4 regions of the Rhodococcus sp. NPDC076796 genome follow, and region 1 is predicted to be linked to each of the others. Evidence: predicted binding sites of a transcription regulator. Region 1 holds the regulator's gene; each other region holds the start of a gene.
The links. The regulator LexA, encoded in region 1, represses DNA repair genes until DNA is damaged. The targets are predictions, from matches to a motif close to CGAACANNTGTTCG.
Positions count from the first base shown of each region.

Region 1 (5,015 bases):
GGCGCAACCCTGGTTCTCTACGGCCTCATCGGGCTGCTCGGCGTACGCATCTGGACCGACGCGAAGGTCGACTTCACCGATCCGGTCAATCTCATGGTCGTCGCTGCGGCGCTCGTCGCCGGAATCGGCGACCTGACACTGTCCGTCGGATCGGTCGAGCTCGGCGGTATCGCCTGGGGTTCGGTGGGCATCCTTCTCGGCTACCCGATCGTCTCGGCGCTCGCGAGGAGTGCAGGCACACGAGGTCGTTAGCGAGGTCGGTCACGGATCGCGCGCGTTTTGGTCATCGACCGACCCGACACCGCGGACGTAGTGTTTCCCTGTGACGTCAGTCGTACCGGCGACCGAGATCCGTAGAGATTTCGCGTGGTCGCTGCCGGTATGCACCGAACAAGGAGACATTCGTGGAACGCACACTTTTCGAGCCCGAGCACGAGCTGTTCCGGGAGTCCTACCGGAAATTTCTCGATCAGCACGTAGCGCCGAACCACGCGAAGTGGGAAGAGCAGAACATCGTCGATCGCGGCGTCTGGGTCGAGGCCGGTAAGCAGGGCTTCCTCGGAACGGCAGCGCCCGAGGAGTTCGGCGGCGGCGGAGTCAAGGACTTCCGCTACAACGCCATCGTCACCGAGGAAACCACCCGCGGCGGGTACAGCGGTATCGGGTTCACCCTGCACAACGACGTCGTCGCGCCGTACCTGATCGATCTTGCGAACGACGAGCAGAAGCAGCGCTGGCTCCCCGGATTCTGCTCCGGCGAACTGATCACGGCGATCGCGATGACCGAGCCGGGCACCGGAAGCGACCTGCAGGGCATCAAGACCAAGGCCGTACGTGACGGTGACGACTGGGTGCTCAACGGCTCGAAGACGTTCATCACCAACGGAATCAATGCCGATCTGGTGATCGTCGTGGCCTGCACCGACCCCGAGAAGGGCGCACAGGGCTTCAGCCTGCTGGTCGTCGAACGCGACATGCCCGGATTCGAGCGAGGCCGCAACCTGGACAAGATCGGCATGAAGGCCCAGGACACCGCCGAACTGAGCTTCACCGACGTTCGCGTGCCCGCCGCCAACCTGCTCGGCGACGAGGGCATGGGCTTCATCTACCTGATGCAGAACTTGCCCCAGGAGCGGCTCTCCATCGCCGTCGTCGCTGCCGCGGCGATGGAATCGGCGCTGGACATGACCATTCAGTACTGCCGTGACCGCAAGGCGTTCGGAAAGTCGATCGGCAAGTTCCAGAACACGCGCTTCGTGTTGGCGGAGTTGGCCACCGAAACCACCGCCACCCGCATCATGGTGGACAAGTTCATCGAACTGCTCAACGAAGACAAGTTGACCGTCCAGGAAGCCGCGATGGCGAAGTGGTGGACCACCGAGAATCAGGTCAAACTGATCGACCGGTGTCTGCAGCTGCACGGTGGCTACGGCTACATGAAGGAATACCCGATCGCCAAGGCGTACATGGACTCCCGTGTGCAGACCATCTACGGCGGCACCACCGAGATCATGAAGGAGATCATCGGCCGCGGATTGAATCTGTGATCCGCTGATCTTCAGACATGCGAAGGGCCGCAGCACATGTGCTGCGGCCCTTCGCATGTCGATACGGTGACGATCCCTAGAGCTTGCGCATCACGGTGACGACCTTGCCGAGGATCGCGGCGTTGTTGCCCGGAATCGGCTCGAACAGCGGATTGTGCGGCAGCAGCCACACCTCGCCCTTGGACCGCTTGAACGTCTTGACGGTGGCCTCCCCGTCGATCATCGCAGCGACGATGTCGCCGTTGTCCGCCACGGACTGCTGACGAACCACCACCCAGTCGCCGTCGCAGATGGCCGCGTCGATCATCGATTCACCGACCACCTTGAGCAGGAACAGCGAACCCTGACCGACCAGCTCGCGGGGGAGCGGGAACACGTCCTCGACGGCCTCCTCGGCCAGAATCGGGCCGCCTGCAGCGATCCGGCCCAGCACCGGCACGAACGTCGGGGTCGGCAATCGATCCTGATCCTCCGATGCCTGCGATCCGTCGACCGCCGCGGCAGCCTGATCGGCCTGCACCTCGTCGAGACCGCGGACATCGACGGCGCGGGGGCGGTTGGCGTCGCGCCGGAGGAAGCCCTTGCGCTCGAGGGTGCGGAGTTGGTGAGCGACGGACGAGGTCGACGTCAGACCGACCGCGTCACCGATCTCCCGAATGCTCGGTGGGTAACCGCGCTCGGTGACCGAAGCGCGAATGACCTCGAGTACCTTCCGCTGCCGCTCGGTCAGACCCGCACTGATGTCGGTGCCGACTTCCATGGCCTTGGATGTCGGTTCCGCAGCGGGCTTACCCGCTGCTTCCTTCGGTGCGGTGGCCCTGGCTCCGGTCGTCTTGGAACCGGTTGTCGTGGAACGCGTGGTCGACCTCGTCGAGGTCTCGTCCTTCATGCTGTCGGCCTCCTGCTGGTGTCCTGGATCCGGTCTGCGGGGTAGGTCTGCGCGGACTGGAGTTGATGGTGTCGACTCGTGTGGCGTGTGGTTTCTGACACGAATCTAGCGTGTATCAGCTGTTGAATCAAACATCTGTTCGACTCGTGTCGCGTTTTCTGCAGACTTTGTCGGAGGCTCGTGATAGAACTTCGAACAAGCGTCCATCGAACGCCTGATCGAATAATCGATCCAACGAGCGAAGACGAGGTTCCGATGACCATCATCACCGATCGCCCCACCGCCGCCGGTGTCCGTGCCCGATCCACTGTCGTCGAGCGTCGTCGCCGGGCGCGTCCGGTGTTGCACGGTCTCGCCACGCAACCGGGCCCGTGCCTGCCCGTCCTCGACCCGTCGTGGACCGACGTCACCGATCGCGAGGTGGCCGATCGCGAGTTCGACGCGACCTCGGCGCACTTCGCGAGCCAGCCGGTTCGGATTCGCTCGCTGATGTTGTGGATGTTGGCGGTCCTGGTCGTCGCAGGCGGACTGATCGGCATCGCGAACCTGCGGGCCGTTGCCCCCGATGCAGGCGCGCAACCGGCGGGTGTGGTCGAGGTGCACGACGGAGCTGTCGTCGAGTACACGCCCGGCAGATGACCACCGGCCCCGTCGGGTTCGAGAAGACTGAGTATCCTCGACAGACTGCCCCGATGTGCGTGCTCGTCTGTGCGTGTTTGTCGTCGGAGCATCGGCTACGACGGAGGATCCCTCATGCATTGCCCGTTCTGCAGGCATCCCGACTCACGCGTGGTCGACTCGCGTGAGATGGACGAGGGGCAAGCAATCCGGCGGCGTCGCTCCTGCCCGGAGTGCGGTCGTCGATTCACGACCGTCGAGGCCGCAGTGCTCGCAGTCGTGAAACGCAGCGGCGTCACCGAGCCGTTCAGTCGCGAGAAGGTCGTCAAGGGAGTCCGACGTGCCTGCCAGGGCAGAGATGTCGACAACGACGCGCTGAACCTGCTGGCACAGCAGGTCGAGGACGCCATCCGTGCAGCGGGATCCGCGGAGATCCCGAGCAACGAAGTGGGGTTGGCCATTCTCGGTCCGCTCCGCGATCTGGACGAAGTGGCCTACCTGCGCTTTGCTTCCGTCTATCGCTCGTTCAGCTCGGCCGAGGACTTCGAGAAAGAAATCCACGAACTGCGCAAGCACCGCGAGTCGGCAGACATCGACTGACAGTCCCGCCCGTCAGCGACTCTGGTCCGAGATCGCCTTTTCGATACGCTTCTCCGATACCGGATACGCCGTGCGAATGCCCTGGGCGAACAGTCCGACGCGCAGTTCCTCGATCATCCAGAACAGTTCCTGTACCCCGGAACTGTTCTTTCTGCTCTCCGGCAGCGAATCCAACAGTCGCCCGTACGACGCGTACACCCGATCGAGTACGTCCATCGCCGCCGCGTCCCGGCCCGCACTGCTCGGCAGCGTCGCCAACCGCTTCGTCGCAGCGGCGAGATAGCGCGGCAGGTCCGCCAATCTGCGAGAACCGAACTCGGTGACGAACCCGCGAAAGATCAAGCCGTCGAGCTGTTCCCGAACGTCGTCTGCCGGCTCACCCGAGGAGGAGTGCAGTTGCGCGGACAGTGCCAGGGCAGCAGTCAACACCGGGCGAACCAGGGCCAGCACCGCGGCGGTACGCTGCGGAACCTCCGCGTCGACGAGTGCCCTGAGCTTGTCGAAGGCCTCGGGATCGCGTACCGGCCCACCGTGCGCATCCATCGCTTCCTCGACCGCCAGAGCCCGGCATTCTTCGAGGAGCGCATCGACTCCGCCGTACGGATTCTGGCCCAGGGCAAGGCGTTCGGCGGTCGGTAGTCCGGCCAGCAATGCCTTGGTTCCCTTCGGTGCCGTCGACAGCAGCAGGGCTCGGGTTCCCGACCGCATTGCGGCCCGCGCCTCGGCGGGGGTGCTGAGGACCCGCACCGCGACGCCCGGTCCCTCGGGTACCAACGCCGGGTAGCCGGTGACCTTCTGCCCACCCACATCACGGGTGACGGTCGATTCCAACCGTCCCAGCGTGCCGGAGGTCCAGGCCAGAGACGGCGCGCGCTCCGCGTCGCCGACCGCGCTGGCCACCTGACGGCCGACCTCTCGTGACAGGATCGTCCGAAGAGCAGTCAGATCCTTGTTGCTGCCCAACACCTTTCCGGACGGGTCGACGGCCGCGAACGTCATCCTCAGGTGCTCGGGCAGTGCCGCAACATCGAAGTCCTTCGCCGTGATGTGGCACTGCGCAGCCCGCGACAGCTCACGTGCCAAGGCCGTCACCAGGGTTTCCGCGCGCGGCTTCATGACCGCCAACGCCGCGGCCGCGAAGTCGGGAGCCGGGACGACGTTGCGGCGCAGTGCCTTCGGCAGTGTCTTGATCAGAGCGGTCACCAACTCGCCGCGCATCCCCGGGACCAGCCAGTCGAAGCCCACCGGCTGTACCTGAGCGAGCAGCGCGATCGGAATACGAGCGGTGACTCCGTCGGCCGCGGTGCCCGGCTCGAACTGATACGTCAGGGGGAACTGGATCTCGCCCTGTCGCCATGCGT
Region 1 covers NZ_JBFBMS010000003.1:309,153-314,167, reverse strand. The annotation lists gene AB0366_RS11665 (solute carrier family 23 protein) at 1-252, shown strand, start outside; gene AB0366_RS11660 (acyl-CoA dehydrogenase family protein) at 405-1,547, shown strand; gene lexA (transcriptional repressor LexA) at 1,624-2,307, opposite strand; gene AB0366_RS11650 (hypothetical protein) at 2,692-3,075, shown strand; gene nrdR (transcriptional regulator NrdR) at 3,190-3,654, shown strand; gene hrpA (ATP-dependent RNA helicase HrpA) at 3,667-5,015, opposite strand, start outside.

Region 2 (5,015 bases), on a different contig from region 1:
AGTCGACCTCGTCGTATGTCGCTGGACGCATACGACTGTCGACGAACGTCGATCCCATCACGGTCGAGTGACGAAAGGTACTGTGCTGCAGGTTGGTCCGAGTGAAGGTGCACGATCGAAATGCAGAGTTCGTGTGAACCGATTCGGTCAGATCGGTGCCGGTGAAGTCGCATTCGGTGAACACCACCGAGTCGGTTCGAACGCCGCTCATGTCCGCGTCGCGAAAAGTACACCGAACGAACTGCCTACCGGTCCACTCCTGCCCGTCCAGTCGAGTGTCGGAAAAGTCCTCGCCGATCGTCTGTTCGTCGTCCACCTGCCCCATACTTCCCGGGCTCGTGATGGCAGAGTGAACCGGGTGTTTCGACTCATGTTCTTCGAGCCCCGCATCCCACAGAACACCGGCAACGCAATTCGCCTGGTCGCCGGGACCGGCTGCGAACTGCACCTGGTGGGCCCGCTCGGCTTCGACATGTCCGAGCCGAAGCTCAAGCGGGCAGGCTTGGACTACCACGATCTGGCGTCGGTGACGGTGCACGCAGACCTTTCCTCGGCCTGGTCTGCGCTGGCACCGACTCGCGTGTTCGCCTACACCGCACACGCAGCCCGGTCCTACGCCGACGTCGCGTACGAACCCGGCGACGTCCTCCTGTTCGGACCGGAACCCACGGGACTGCCCGACGACGTCCTCGACGACCCACATGTGACCGATCGACTGCGGATCCCGATGATTCCGGGCCGCCGATCGTTGAACCTGGCGAACGCGGCAGCAGTGACGATGTACGAGGCATGGCGCCAGCACGGGTACGAAGGCAGCGTCTGACTGGTTTGCGTCGGAGTGCGGACTTCCCGGGTGTACCCGAATCCGTCCGCCCGGTCTGACGGCACCGCCCGGACTATCTTCTGTACTCATGGCGACGACGGATTTGATGAACAGGGCGCTGGCGGCCGTGGCGGATTCGGACGCACAGTTGACCGTCGAACTGGTGCACGAGCTGATCGAACCCGGAGAGCTCGCCGAACCACTCGGTATCGCCGAGGTTGCCGAGCTCCTCGACATCTCCGCGCACACTCTGCGGTACTACGAGCGGTGTGGCCTGATCGAGGTTGCGCGTGACGCACTCGACCATCGACGGTACGACGACGCGGCCGTCCGACGGATCGTGTTCCTTACTCGCATGCGGTTGTCGGGGATGCCGATGCGCGACCTGCAGCACTACGTCGAACTCGTCGACGGCGGAGAACATACCGTTCCGGAACGACTCGACATGCTCGTCGGGCATCGAGACGCCGTCCGACGTCGAATCCGAGAACTGCAACTTTCGCTCGTGGCAACCGAATACAAGATCGCAACGTACGGCGGTGCCACCGGTCCGTGACAATCGCTAGGTCAGGTCCGCTGCGATGTCGACACTTACGGGAGCGCGGCACCGCAGCCCTGCATTGCGTTCCAGAAGTTGCCCGGGTTCGTCGGTGTGCCGTCGGTGTCGGAGTTGGAACTTGTTGTGAGCGTCGACAAATCGACCAGGTCGGAGAGGTGGTTCTTCTGTGACACCGAACTGTCGACGTCGCCGTGGCGGCTCGACAGGACCGATTCCGCTTCGATCCGTCCGCCTGTGGCCGTCACCGTCACCGTCTCCACTGCGCGACTTCCGGCGATCATCGAGAGCTGCCCGGTAACGATTTTCTTTCGTTCGACCGGTGCCGTGGATCGCTACCGTTCGGAGTCGCCGGCCATCCCGGGCACGAGCGCGGGACCTGTTCGTCGCATCGACATATCAAGTGGTGGAACAGAACTCGACGTATTGAACGCAGAACGCAGTATTGACCCCAACGTGCATCGGGCGGCCACGACCGCGGCGGCCGGGGTCCGAGAAACCGGACTTCTACGACGATTCATCCCCGGATGCCAGCGGCACCGTTACACAAACCTCACCGGCTTGCTGCCATGGACTCGCGGGGCGGGGTACCGTGTGCCGCACCGGCCCGTTTCGCTCGTGAAGGAGCTTTCTGTTGTTCTCTGTTTCCCTGCCCCGTCTCTCGTCCCCCAACTCCTCCTCCGCGCGCCCGTCCAGTCGGTTCAGTAGTCGAATTGCCCGCACCGCAGCAATATTCGCCATGGGCTCGGGATTGACGGTCGCGGCCCTGTCGGGCACGGCCACTGCGTCGGCAGCCCCCGTCAACTGTGTGTCTCCGCCTTCCGCCAACGACATCCAGGTCGACGACACCGCGAGCTGCGGAGCCACCTCGAACGGCACCGGGCGGGCCACCGCAGGCGCTGCTGACAGCGGCACCGCCGTCAGCGTCAACGACGGCCCCGGCGCGACGACCACCTACGCCAACGGATACGGCGTCGCCCTCGGAGCAAGCAAGAATGCAGGGACGGCCTACGCACTGGCACTCGGCGGCGGAATCGCTCACTCGTGGGCCGATGCCGGACAGACGACTGTCGCCGTCGCCGGGTGGGGATCCGGCGCTACCTCGGAGGGTCAGGGCGTCGATTGCGTCGGCCCCCTGTCACTGGCACTGAACCTCACGAGCGGCCAGTTCTGCGTCCTCGGTAGCTGATTGCCCGGTTGCACAGTACGAATCCAGTCGAACGGAGCCGATTACCCCGACACGAACTCGTCGAGGTAATCGGCTCCACCTACATACACGGTATGACCGGACCTCTCGATCGGCGTGACGACTGCAGCCGCCACGGCCGCAGCGAACTCGGCAACGGTCGGGAGCGCACCGTGCGCGGCGCGGGCGGCCACAGCATCGGGGTTTCGTCGCTCCAGCAGAGTGACCACGATGGTGCCCTCGATCATGTCACCGGACACGACGACGAAGTCGATTCCCCGAGAATTCAATTCGGGAATCATGTCGCGCAGGGCATCCTCGCCTGCTCGCTTGCTCGCAGCAATGGGCTCGTACTCGACGGGTACGGGCTTCCTGCCGTAGAAATGCGCCTGATGACTGGTGAGAAAGACGATTCGTGAGCCTGGTTTCATGCGGTCGGCGGCCGCTCGAGCCATCGCCACCTGCGCGTCGCGATTGATGCTCATGGCGTAGCCGGGATCTGCACCGAGCTCGAGCCCACCAGAAGCATTGAGAACCAGAACGTCGATTGCGCCGAATTCGGCTGCGACGGCGTTCAGCATCGCGTCGACTGCTTCGGGGTCGGTGACGTCGGCACCGACCGCTAGTGCGCGTCCTCCGCTTTCCTCGATCGAGTGCACAACAGCATCGGCTCTGCGCTTCTTCTCACGGAAGTTCACCGCCACTGCAGCGCCTTCGGCACCCAGTTGCACCGCCGTTTCCGCTCCGATGCCCCGGGACGCACCCGTGATCAGCACAGATTTTCCTGACGCGCGATGCTCCATAGACACCCTCCGCTTCGATTTTCGAACTGCTTCGATTTTCGAACTACTATGATCGAGCGCGATGGAAATGGCAAACGCACGCCGACAATCGATGATGGCCGTACTCGATCTCCTGGGACAGCGATGGAACATGCGCATTCTCTGGGAGCTGCGGAGCGGCCCGCTCGGCTTTCTCGAACTCAGACGACGCACCGACGACATCTCTTCCAGCGTGCTCGCCACGCGACTGCGCACCCTCGTCGACGCGCGCGTATTGATCAAGGACTCCGACGGCTCCTATTGCCTGACCGAACTCGGCGATGAGTTGGGGCCGGCACTCGAACCGCTTTGGCAATGGGCACAACGGTGGAACGAGAGCACCGACCCGGCCCACCACCGCCCCTGACCAGACGCGTAGGCCTCCCGGAGTATTTTTCCATTCTTGTCGGTGGCCCGGGTTACTCTCTTTTCAGTTCGAACGCACGTTCTGAAATGTTGCTCACCGGGGGGTGGAAAGATGGGTGCTCTGCCAGCTGTGTCACTGGAGGCGTTGACCGCGGCCGCGCGTGAGGAGAATCGGCAGGCGGCCCGCAAGATCTCCGCCTGCTACGACGTCCATCGGAGTTGGATCACCCTCGACACCAAGCACAAGCATTACAGCCGATACGGACGCACCGAGATGGCGGTAGCCCTCGGCTGTTCCGCGACGGTCGCCGAAGCGTACGTCTCCGTCGCCGTTGCCCTGCACACCCGACTGCCACTGCTCAAGGTCGCGTTCGAGACCGGCGAGGTCGACCTCCCACGAGTACGCACCGTATGCCGGATCCTCGACAACCTCTCCGATGCCATCGTCACGTTGGTCGAGAAAGAAGTGGTGGAGGCGGCGCTCAGGTCGTCCCCGGGTCCGCTCGAGAAGGAGATCTGGGACATCCTGGTGCGGGTCGCACCCGAGGAAGCAGCGGCGTTGCGGGACTTCGCGAAGAAGTTCCGCACCGTCACCTACACCCCGGCCGGAGAACTCACCCGCATCCGAGCGGAGCTGACCGCACCCGAAGCCGCCGCCGCATGGCAGCTGCTCGAGGAGATGGCAGACACCCTCTGCCCGAAAGACCCGCGCGGGAAGAAGGAACGCCTGTGCGATGCGTTCATGGCCCGCATGCACGGCGAACCCCGATTGACATGCCTGTGCCAACGCCCCGACTGCCCGAAAGCGGATGCGGTGCTGCCGGATCGGCGGGTGCCGTTGACGATGATCACCGTCGACATCGCCACCCTCATCGGACTACTCGCCAACCCCGCCTACCTCGCCGGGCACGGCTCCATCGACCCGGACCTCGCGCGGGAATTGGCCCGCACCAGCCACTGGCAGATCCTGCTCACCGAGGCGATCACCCTCGCCGAATCCCTCGGCCTCGCACACCAGAACCCAGAGACAGGCGACTGGGAACGAACACCGAAAGACCAGAAGCAGGAACCGGACTCAGTGTCGGATACAGACGAAGATGCTGATAGGGCGACGAACACCGACTCGGCAGCACACGGGACCGAGACGCGTAGCCGCACCGGCAGCGACTTGAAACCGGGGACCGAGGCCGAGTCTGGGTCCGAGGCCTCTAGTGCCACAGACGCTTCCACCGCCGCCGAGGCAACTACTGCACCGACAATGGA
Region 2 covers NZ_JBFBMS010000007.1:36,459-41,473, forward strand. The annotation lists gene AB0366_RS20180 (pentapeptide repeat-containing protein) at 1-325, opposite strand, end outside; gene AB0366_RS20185 (tRNA (cytidine(34)-2'-O)-methyltransferase) at 359-823, shown strand; gene AB0366_RS20190 (MerR family transcriptional regulator) at 912-1,379, shown strand; gene AB0366_RS20195 (hypothetical protein) at 1,415-1,663, opposite strand; gene AB0366_RS20200 (DUF6764 family protein) at 2,014-2,568, shown strand; gene AB0366_RS20205 (SDR family oxidoreductase) at 2,610-3,506, opposite strand; gene AB0366_RS20210 (helix-turn-helix domain-containing protein) at 3,430-3,753, shown strand; gene AB0366_RS20215 (DUF222 domain-containing protein) at 3,865-5,015, shown strand, end outside.
Region 2: the regulator LexA is predicted to act here: its motif matches at 3,823-3,836, upstream of AB0366_RS20215 (DUF222 domain-containing protein).

Region 3 (5,015 bases), on a different contig from region 1:
CGGTGGCGACGAGAACACGAGCCTGGCCGGAGGAGAACGCGGCGAGGTTGCGGTCACGTGCGGCCTGCGAGAGGTTGCCGTGCAGGTCGACGGAAGGGATTCCGGCGTCGGTGAGCTGCTTGGCGAGCTTGCGGGCCTGATGCTTGGTGCGCATGAACAGGATGCGGCGTCCGGTGCCGGAGGCGAGCTGGTGGACGAGCTTCTTCTTGGCTTCGACGCCGTCGACCTCGAACACGCTGTGCGTCATGGCCTCGACGTGTGACGTGGCTTCATCGACGGAGTGCGTGATCTGGTTGTGCAGGAAGCGCTTGACCAGCTTGTCGACGCCGTTGTCCAGGGTCGCGGAGAACAGCATGCGCTGGCCCTTGTCCGGGGTGGCAGCGAGGATGCGGGTGACGACGGGCAGGAACCCGAGGTCGGCCATGTGGTCTGCCTCGTCGAGGACGGTGATCTGGACGCCGTCGAGGGTGAGGTGACGCTGCTTCATCAGGTCTTCGAGGCGACCGGGGCAGGCGACGACGATGTCGACTCCGCCCTTGAGCGCGGACACCTGACGGACCTGCGAGACACCACCGAAGATCGTGGTGACCTTCAGCGAGTACGCGGAGGCGAGGGGTTCGATCGCGACGGCGATCTGAGTGGCGAGCTCACGTGTCGGCGCGAGGATCAGGCCGCGGGGGCGGCCGGGCTTGCGGTTACCGGGGAGCTGGCCGGCGAGGCGAGCGACCATCGGGATGGAGAAGGCGAGTGTCTTGCCGCTGCCGGTCTTTCCGCGTCCGAGCACGTCGCGTCCCTGCAGTGTGTCGGGGAGCGTATCGGCCTGGATGGGGAATGCCTCGGTCTTGCCCTGGCTCGCGAGTACATCCGCGATGGCCTGGGGTACGCCGAGTGCAGAAAAAGTCTGTGGGGTCGTCATAGTGATGAAAAGTGCCTTTCGGGCAGGGTGTTGCACCTGCGGGCCTTCGGGCCGAGATGCAAGGTGGCGAGACTGCCGGTGGGCAGTTTCGATCGCCGTAAGAGAAGCCTGTGCAGGGTGCACATGGAGGTTCGGGAGCATTCCACGACGTCTGACGTGCAGCTACGCGCGTCGTTGACGAGTGTAACCGAGTTGTGGACAGCTCTGTTCCCGCCGTCGCTCATCACGCGGCGTCGAAGTCGAAGAGTCCTTCGAGTGTCACGTTCTCGATCGTCGAGTTGTAGAGCTCGACCACCGGCATCGGTGGCGCACTCGAGTCGTAGGTGTGCCCGGTGGGTGAGATGAGTATGTAGCGGTGTCGCGCGTTGCGTTTGTCTCGTAAGGCCTCGGCCGTCCAGCCCTCGCCCTCTTTCGCGTAATTGCATGCGGCACAAAGGCCTGCGCCGTTCTCGGCGCTCGTTCTGCCGCCTGCGGAGTGGGGTCTGATGTGATCGTGATGACGGATCGGCGCGTCGCACCACGGGGTTCGGCAGGTGCGATCTCGAAGATCGATGAGGCGTCCCAGCGCTGTCGGAAATGCGCGTGATGTGGACTCCACTGCCGTCAGTGCGCCGGACGTCGGATGCGCGTAGAGGCGGCGCAATGCGACGTGCGTCTCACTGTCGAGTGTGTCTCGGATGAGTTGCCGTGCGACGTCGGACGGAATGTCGCCGTAGCCGTGCATGTATGCGGACGTGGAACCGCCGGCGAGGAGGGCTGAATCGGCGATGACGATGTCGACGGTCACCGGAGGGCCCTGTGCGGCGGCTGCGCCGGTAACGCGCTCGAACACGAGATCGGCCATGATCTGGTCGCGGGTTCGTGTCTCACCGCCTGCATTGATGAGGGTGTCGGCGTCGCGTCGCAGTGTCGCCCACATGCAGACCATCTTCTCCATCGAGGTGAGCACGGTGAAGAAGCCCATCGATTCGGGTGCGGGGCGGGTGCTGGTGCGGCGGGCGGCGTAGGCCTTGGCGCGTCGTTTCACCTGGGAGGCGGCGTCGAGTTCGTTGGCGAGTGCACGGGCCCGGCCTTCGATGGTGCGGTCGCCGGCACCGGCCAATGTGGCGGGGTCTGTGCACAGTCGTTCGTCGATGGTGCGGCGGTCGTCGACGGTGAGGCATGCGGTCTCGCGAGCGAGGATCATGGCGCGCCACTCGTTGAGTTCGCCAGCTTTCAGGCGCGCGAGGGTGTGCGGCATTTCGTGCACCAGGGCGCGAGCAAGGCCGAGGTGGGTGCCGCCGCGGTTCGGTGATTCGCGTCGGGCCAGGCCGATCTGCGACGCAATACCGATGCGCCACTGCGGTTTCGGCTTACCGCGCTCGCGGCGTTCATTGCTGATGGTCGTCGCCACAGCGTCCGTCACCACGGCTTGAACTGCCACGCTGGCGCACTTGATCGTCTCGAGTGCCGAGATCAGATCGATGCCCGCTGCTGCGTCGATATCGAACTCCGATGACTGAAGGCGCGCAACGAAGCGCAGCACTTCATCGGACGTCAATGGCGAATCTTGTACGGCTGTGACCACGAGTTCCTCCCCAGTACTCGAATGCATGTTCGATAGTACGGGGGATTTCTTCGTAGCGCAACAGTCGCAAGCAATTGAGGGAGGGTGAAGCGTGGTGACGGCTCGTGGTGCCCTCGGCAGGATTCGAACCTGCGACCTACCCTTTAGGAGAGGGTTGCTCTATCCCCTGAGCTACGAAGGCTGGTGATCGTTGTGCTGATCCGAAGCCCTTGTCCAGCAACGGCTTTCGATCCCTCGAACGATCGGTTGCGGATGAGTTTGCTGTCACGGTGCACAGCTGGCCCACATCGCGCTCGCTAGTCTAGCGGCCCATCGTGGCGATCGTGAAGCAGGTTGCTGCCGTTCGTCACCGTCCAGGTCAGTGATGCGATCAGGTTCAGGGCGGTGCGATGCTGGTGGGCGGTGTAATCGGCGATCGATTCGATGCCGACGAAGCATCGGATATCGCGTGCGAAGGCGTCGAATGTAGCCGCCCTCCTCCCACAAACGCGCGCGCATTCGCGAGACGCGCGCAGAGTCGCCAGCCACGGGCTGTCTATTCCGCTCGCACCTGACGAACGCGCGCGCGTTTGCGGATCCCTAGCCGGATCCCGAGACCCCGCAGCCGGAGTCCAACACCGATCCCCACCACCTAGTCCGCCGCGATAGCGTCCACGATGTTCAGTCGAGAGGCGTGCACGGCAGGCGGAGCCGAACCCAACAGCGACAGGCCGAGGGCGACGAGGCCGTACAGCAGCACCGACCAACTCGCGGTGTAGGCGACTGGAATGCCGATGCTGGCTCCCAGGATCAGGGTGCTCAGGTATTGCAGACCCGCACCGATAATGAGGCCGAGGACGCCACCGACGATGCCGACCGAAAGTGCCTCGGCGAGCACCATTCGCGCCAGGGTTCCTCGGCCGCCGCCCATCGCGCGCAGCACCCCCAGTTCGCGTCGACGCTCGAGCACCGACAGTGTCAAGGTGTTGAGCAAGGCGACCGCAGCGACGAGCGCGACGATCCACTGCAACGCGATGGCCAACGCACCGGATTGTCGAATAGCGGCACTGGTGCCCTCCAGAGCGGCAGCGCCGGTGTAGACGAAGGCCTCGGGCGGTAGCGCCGAACGCAGTGAATCCTGCACGGCGGCAACGTCTCCGTCGACACCGATCTCCAGGTAGGTCGCCCCGGGCCGGTCGTACCACCGCTGCATCGAATCCAGCGAGATCGCCATCGTGCCGCCCGCGGCGTTGATGTAGTCGACCAGATCCAGCACCCGCACGGTCTGCACACCGGTCGGCGTCGGCAGATCGATGGAGTCGCCCACCGAGACACCCAGCGTTCTGCCGAACCCCCGGGACAGCACCACCCCGTCACCGGCGAGCACCTGGGAACGCACGTCTTCGGTGAGCGAGGTGAGCGTCACCGCATTGCTGCCCTCGGCGACGCCCTGGATGGAGACCGTCTCGCCGTCGATCGTGGCGTATGCCCACTGCCCCTCGACGACGCGAGACACACCGGGCGTCGATGCGACGGCATCTTCCACCTCGGCGGGAACGATCGGGCCCGACGGGATGGCGTCGGGCGAGGTCATCGACACGTACAGGTCGGTATCGGCCAACGACGACAACGATTCGGCTGCCGAGTCCGTCATGTTGGTCAGCGAACCCGACACTCCCACACTGACTCCCACCGCGATCACGATCGTCATCACGGTCGCCCAGATGCGCCGCGGGGCGCGCTCGATGGTGGCGGTCGCGAGGCGTCCGGCACCACCCCAGCGCCGGGGGACCGCTGCGGTGATCGACACGATCGGCCCCGTCGCGCCGACGCACAGCGCGACGACGCCGAACATGAACAGCGCACCGGCCCCGAGGGTCAACTGCCCGTCGACGTTGACGGCGAACAGGAAGGATCCGGCGACGGCGAGCACGCCGAACACGGTCGCGGCCAGGGTGAACCGCAGACCGGGACCACCCGAAGTCTCTCCGCCGCCGACTGCGAGCGCCTCGATCGGCGAGATGCGGTACACCTGCACGGCAGCGACGGCCGAGGCCCCGACACAGGCCAGCACGCATGCGACGATCGCCACCGGAATCGCGAAGCCGGGCAGCACGTATTCGATCCGCGCATCGAACGCTTGGGACAGGAACGGCGGCAGACTCTCGATCGCGATGCGGCCCATGGCGATTCCCAGCGGGACTCCGACGGCACCGCCGACGAGACCGACCAGTACGGACTCGAACAACAGGTCGCGGACGATATCGCCGCGGCGGCCACCGACTGCCCGGAGCAGAGAGATGGTGGGTCGACGCTTCGCGATGGCCATGTTCATGACGTTGAAGACGAGGAACGCCGCGACGACGAACGCGATGAGCGAGACCATCAGTGTCGCATTGCGAGTCAGGCTCATGGCCTGGTTCGCGCGGTCGGCCCGGAAGTCCGGATTCATCACCGACACCCGGCCCGCCAATGCGGCGTCCAGGTCGGTGCGCAGGGTTTCGCCGCTACCGAGCACGAAGATCGAATCGAGCTGATCGGCGCGGTCGGTGA
Region 3 covers NZ_JBFBMS010000001.1:408,102-413,116, reverse strand. The annotation lists gene AB0366_RS01975 (DEAD/DEAH box helicase) at 1-916, opposite strand, end outside; gene AB0366_RS01970 (HNH endonuclease signature motif containing protein) at 1,140-2,483, opposite strand; tRNA gene AB0366_RS01965 (tRNA-Arg) at 2,589-2,664, opposite strand; gene AB0366_RS01960 (FtsX-like permease family protein) at 3,115-5,015, opposite strand, start outside.
Region 3: the regulator LexA is predicted to act here: its motif matches at 2,502-2,515, upstream of AB0366_RS01970 (HNH endonuclease signature motif containing protein).

Region 4 (5,015 bases), on a different contig from region 1:
TGTGTTCGTTGAGCAAACGTTGTAGTCAGTGAACCTGAGCTGTGTATACAGGTGAAGTGAATGCTGGCTTTTGCTCGTTCGATGAACAGATGCGGAGTTGGCGTCCGCTGAGTGGACGTACGATGGCCGGGTGACCTCGGCGGATGCCAACGCAAGTGTGATCGGCAAGATCTGTTCGTTGCTGCGCGCAGCGGGTAGCGAGGAGCCGTCGGGTGCCTCGACCACCGCGCTCGCTCGGGCGACCGGTATCGCGAGACCGACCGCACATCGCCTCCTGGCGTCTATGGCCGACCAAGGATTCGTCGACCGCGACTCCGCCACCGGCCACTGGTCATTGGGCCCGGAGATCTATCTGCTCGGATCGATGGCGGCATTGCGGTACGACATCACCGACCAGGCTCGAAAGATAGTGCAGGCGTTGGCTACCGAGAGCGGAGAAAGCGCGTTCCTGTCGGCCCGGCGAGGGGCGGAGACCGTGTGCCTGCTTCGAGTGGAAGGGAGCTTTCCCTTGCGCTCGCACGTGTTGTACGAGGGCATTCGGCTACCGCTCGGGGTGGCGTCCGCAGGTCTGGCCATTCTGGCGCACCTCCCCGATCGGGAGGTGGACGGGTACCTGAGCGGAGTCGATCTCGTGCCCGAGTGGGGAGACAGTCACTCCGACAACGAGATTCGACGCCGCATCGCACACACCCGCACCACCGGATTTGCCGTCAACCCGGCGTTGCTGGTGGAAGGCAGCTGGGGCCTCGGTGCTGCGGTGTTCGACCGCGCCGGAGGTCCTGCGTGGGCACTGAGCCTGACGGGTGTCGAGACGCGATTCCGTGATGATCGACGCCGGGAGTTGGGCAAGCTGCTGCTCGACGCGGCGCACCGACTCACCGTGCAATTGGGGGAGCGTCCCAGCCCCGGCTAGCTGTCCATCTCTTCGAGAACGTCCGCCGCATCCTGACTGCCCGCCGTGGCCAACCTCTGCAACTCGGCGCGGTCGCCACGTTCACCGGCCAACTCGACGAGGATGTCGACGGCATCGCTGCTGCCTACATCGGCGAGTGAACGTAGTTCGTCGAGGTCGTTTCGAGAGCCTGCAAGTTCGACCAGTTGGTCGATGGCGTCCTGATCACCCTCGTATGCCCGAGCTCGCAACTCGGCCATCTCCGACGCCGCGGAATCGGGCTCGCTCATGGAGTGGAGTGTAGAACGATTGGGCGGATAGTGGCAGGTCCGCTGCCTAATAGTCAGCTCGAACGTTCTTGTCGGTGGGTCGAGTTACTGTTCTTTCAGTTCGAACGCACGTTCTGAAATGTTGCTCACCGGGGGGTGAAAAGATGGGTGCACTGCCAGCTGTGTCACTGGAGGCGTTGACCGCGGCCGCGCGTGAGGAGAATCGGCAGGCGGCCCGCAAGATCTCCGCCTGCTACGACGTCCATCGGAGCTGGATCACCCTCGACACCAAGCACAAGCACTACAGCCGATACGGCCGCACCGAAATGGCAGTCGCGTTGGGATGCTCGGCGACGGTCGCCGAATCGTACGTCTCCGTCGCAGTCGCTCTGCACACCCGACTGCCACTGCTCAAGGTCGCGTTCGAGACCGGCGAGGTCGACCTCCCACGAGTACGCACCGTATGCCGGATCCTCGACAACCTCTCCGACAACATCGTTACCCGCGTCGAAGCCGAGGTCGTCGAAGCGGCGCGGCGGTCGTCACCGGGTCCGCTCGAGAAGGAGATCTGGGACATCCTGGTGCGCGTCGCACCCGAGGAAGCAGCGGCACTGCGGGAGTTCGCGAAGAAGTTCCGCACCGTCACCTACAGCCCTGCCGGGGAACTCGCCCGCATCCGGGCGGAGTTGACCGCACCCGAAGCCGCCGCCGCATGGCAGCTGCTAGAGGAGATGGCCGACACCCTCTGCCCGAAAGACCCCCGCGGCAAGAAAGAGCGTCTGTGCGATGCGTTCATGGCCCGCATGCACGGCGAACCCCGATTGACATGCCTGTGCCAACGGGAGGATTGTCCCAAGGCGGGTGCGGTGTTGCCGGATCGGCGAGTGCCGTTGACGATGATCACCGTCGACATCGCCACCCTCATCGGACTGCTCGCCAACCCCGCCTACCTCGCCGGGCACGGATCCATCGACCCGGACCTCGCGCGGGAATTGGCCCGCAACAGCCACTGGCAGATCCTGCTCACCGAGGCGATCACCCTCGCCGAATCCCTCGGCCTCGCCGTGCAGAACCCGGAGACGGGGGATTGGGAACGAACACCGAAAGACCAAGCCCAGGAATCGGACTCAGAGTCGGATCTGGCAACCACGAGAACGGACACGGACACGGACTCAGGGACGAGCGCTGCTTCGGGAACACGCGCTACCGAGACTCACAGCCGCACCGACAGCAACCCGGAACCCGAGACCGAGGCCGAGACCGACTCCTGCTCGACCACGGGAGCTTCCGTCGACGTCGACACCGATGCGGCTACTGCCCCGAATATGGAACCGGCGAACGAATCCGCCACCGCAGCATCGCCCGCCCCCGCGCCCTCTCCGACCAGCGCGACGGCAACGACCACGCCCACCTCGCCCTCGCCCTCGCCCTCGCCGACCACCGTGACAGCAACGGCGACGGCATCGGCACCGCCGACGGCTGCAGAATCCGCAGCTTCGGCCCGAGGTCCGGTCGGCACATCAGATTCACCGCACGACCCGACCGGCGAACCACCTCGAACACCGGACCCAGCACCTGCGCCGACGCCGATGCCGCCCATCACTGCACCCGATCGAAGCGAGTCGTGCACTGCTTCAGATCGACCTGAGCAAACCAGGACAGCCCTGCCGATATCTGGGCCACCGCCGGCAACGAACACCGCGGCGACCTGTCCAGGCGCAGACACATCCCCACCCGCACCTGATCGCAGCGACAACCAACGACGGACGCAGTCACTGACGTCCGCCGCAGCCCTGTTCTGCACTCACACCCCTGTCGGCAGGGGCACACGGCACAGCTCTGCCCTCGATCTGGACGCCATCAGACATCCCGCCCACAACATGAGGGCACTGGACCTACGCTCGACACTCCGGCCGGACCACCGCACCGGCTGCACAGCCAGTGGCATCTACCTCGGCACTGCATCCCTTGCTGCCGCACTCGAAGCCGCCATCGCCGCCGACCCCACCCTCGGAAAATCCGTCGCCCGCGACCCACTCACCGACCGCGCCCTGATCTACCGCCCCGACACCCTCACCACCGCAGCGGTCCGACTCCGCGACAAACACTGCCGATTCCCTGGTTGCCACCGCCCCGCCGCACGCTGCCAACTCGACCACATCAACCCGTTCGACCACACCAACCCCCTCGGCGGCGGCTGGACCACCGTCAACAACCTGCAATGCCTCTGCGAATACCACCACTCCGTCAAAACCGCCGGCTACTGGAAAGCTGTCATGCTCCCCGGCGGAGCCATCCTGTGGACATCGACATCGAAGACCACCCGAATCACGCTGCCCGCCAACGGCACAGCCGTCCCCATCCTCGGCAACGACCTCAGACCACACATCCCCACCAAACCGAAACGATCCGGCATCATCGCCTACCCCCACCCACCCGACAATCAACCGCCCGAGACAGAGGAAACGGCAGCACCGCCGTTCTAGGCGATGCTGCCGTGGATCCCGTACCCGCTATGTTAGACCAGGTGCTGAATGTGGTCGCGGGTGAATTCGATGCGCTCGTCCACGCGGCCGTCTCCGACCTTGTTCACCCACTCGGGGTCGGACAGCAGCGCACGCCCGACGGCCACCAGATCGAATTCGTTGTCCTCGAACTGGCCGACCAATGCATCGAGTCCGGTGACACCGGATGCGGCATCCTCCGACCATGCCGAGGTGAACACCGAGTCCAGACCGACCGATCCAACGGTGATCGTCGGGACGCCGGTGATCTTGCGGGTCCACCCGGCCAAGCCCAGCTTTCCGTCGTTGCCGTCCAGCTCCGGGAACGCGGGATCCCAGTGGCGACGGGTCGAGGCGTGCAGGATGTCCACCCCGGCGTCGACCAGAGGAGTCAGGACTCGTCCGAGTTCCTCCGGATTCTGCGCGATCCGCGCGTCGAAGTGGTTGCTCTTCCACTGCGAGAAGCGGTACACGATGGCGAAGTCTTCGCCCACCGCTGCACGGATCGCGGCAACGACCTGCGCGGGGAAGCGCGTCCGGGCTTCGAGGGAACCGCCGAACTCGTCGTCGCGCACATTGGTGGTGGCCCAGAGGAATTCGTCGAGCAGATACCCGTGCGCGCCGTGCAGCTCTAGGCCGTCGAAGCCGGTGTTCTTCGCGTTGACCGCGGCCTGCACCCACTGCGAGGTGAGGTCGTCGAGATCGGTGTCGGTGAATGCCCGACCCACCGAAGAACCGTCGAGTGCAATGCCCGACGGGCTCACGGTGGTGACGTCCGGGAAGAGGCGAGGCTCGGTGCCGCGCTCGACGCCGAGGTGCCACAGCTGCGGGATGATCGCGCTGCCCTCGGCGTGCACGGCGTCGACGACACCCTTCCAACCCTCGAGGCTGGCGTCACCGTAGATCCGCGGGACGCGGGTGTGGGGGCCGGCGGCGGGATCGGGAATGTAGGTGCCCTCGGTGATGATGAGGCTCGTGCCACCGGCTGCGCGCTTGCGGTAGTACTCGGCCACATCCGGGCCGGGGATGCCGTCGGGAGAGAAGGCGCGCGTCATCGGGGCCATGGCGAAGCGATTGCGCAGCTTCAGCGACTTGACCTCGAACGGCTCGAAGAGCCCGGCGGTGGACAGATGCTGTGTCGTGGATGCAGTTTCGGTCACGCCTGCGCACAACCTGACCGAACACCGAGCTATTCCCGGTGCCAGGCTGTTAGCGTCGGAGCCCTATGAGCCCTTCGCCGCTGATTTCTGCCGCGCAATTGCACGACCTCTTCGAGATGGGACGCGGCCCGGTCGTCCTCGACATTCGATTCGTGCTGCAGACCGGCAGCGACAGAGCCGGATACGAGGC
Region 4 covers NZ_JBFBMS010000002.1:411,606-416,620, reverse strand. The annotation lists gene AB0366_RS07205 (IclR family transcriptional regulator) at 131-913, shown strand; gene AB0366_RS07200 (hypothetical protein) at 910-1,182, opposite strand; gene AB0366_RS07195 (DUF222 domain-containing protein) at 1,326-3,647, shown strand; gene AB0366_RS07190 (NADH:flavin oxidoreductase) at 3,680-4,825, opposite strand; gene AB0366_RS07185 (sulfurtransferase) at 4,891-5,015, shown strand, end outside.
Region 4: the regulator LexA is predicted to act here: its motif matches at 1,284-1,297, upstream of AB0366_RS07195 (DUF222 domain-containing protein).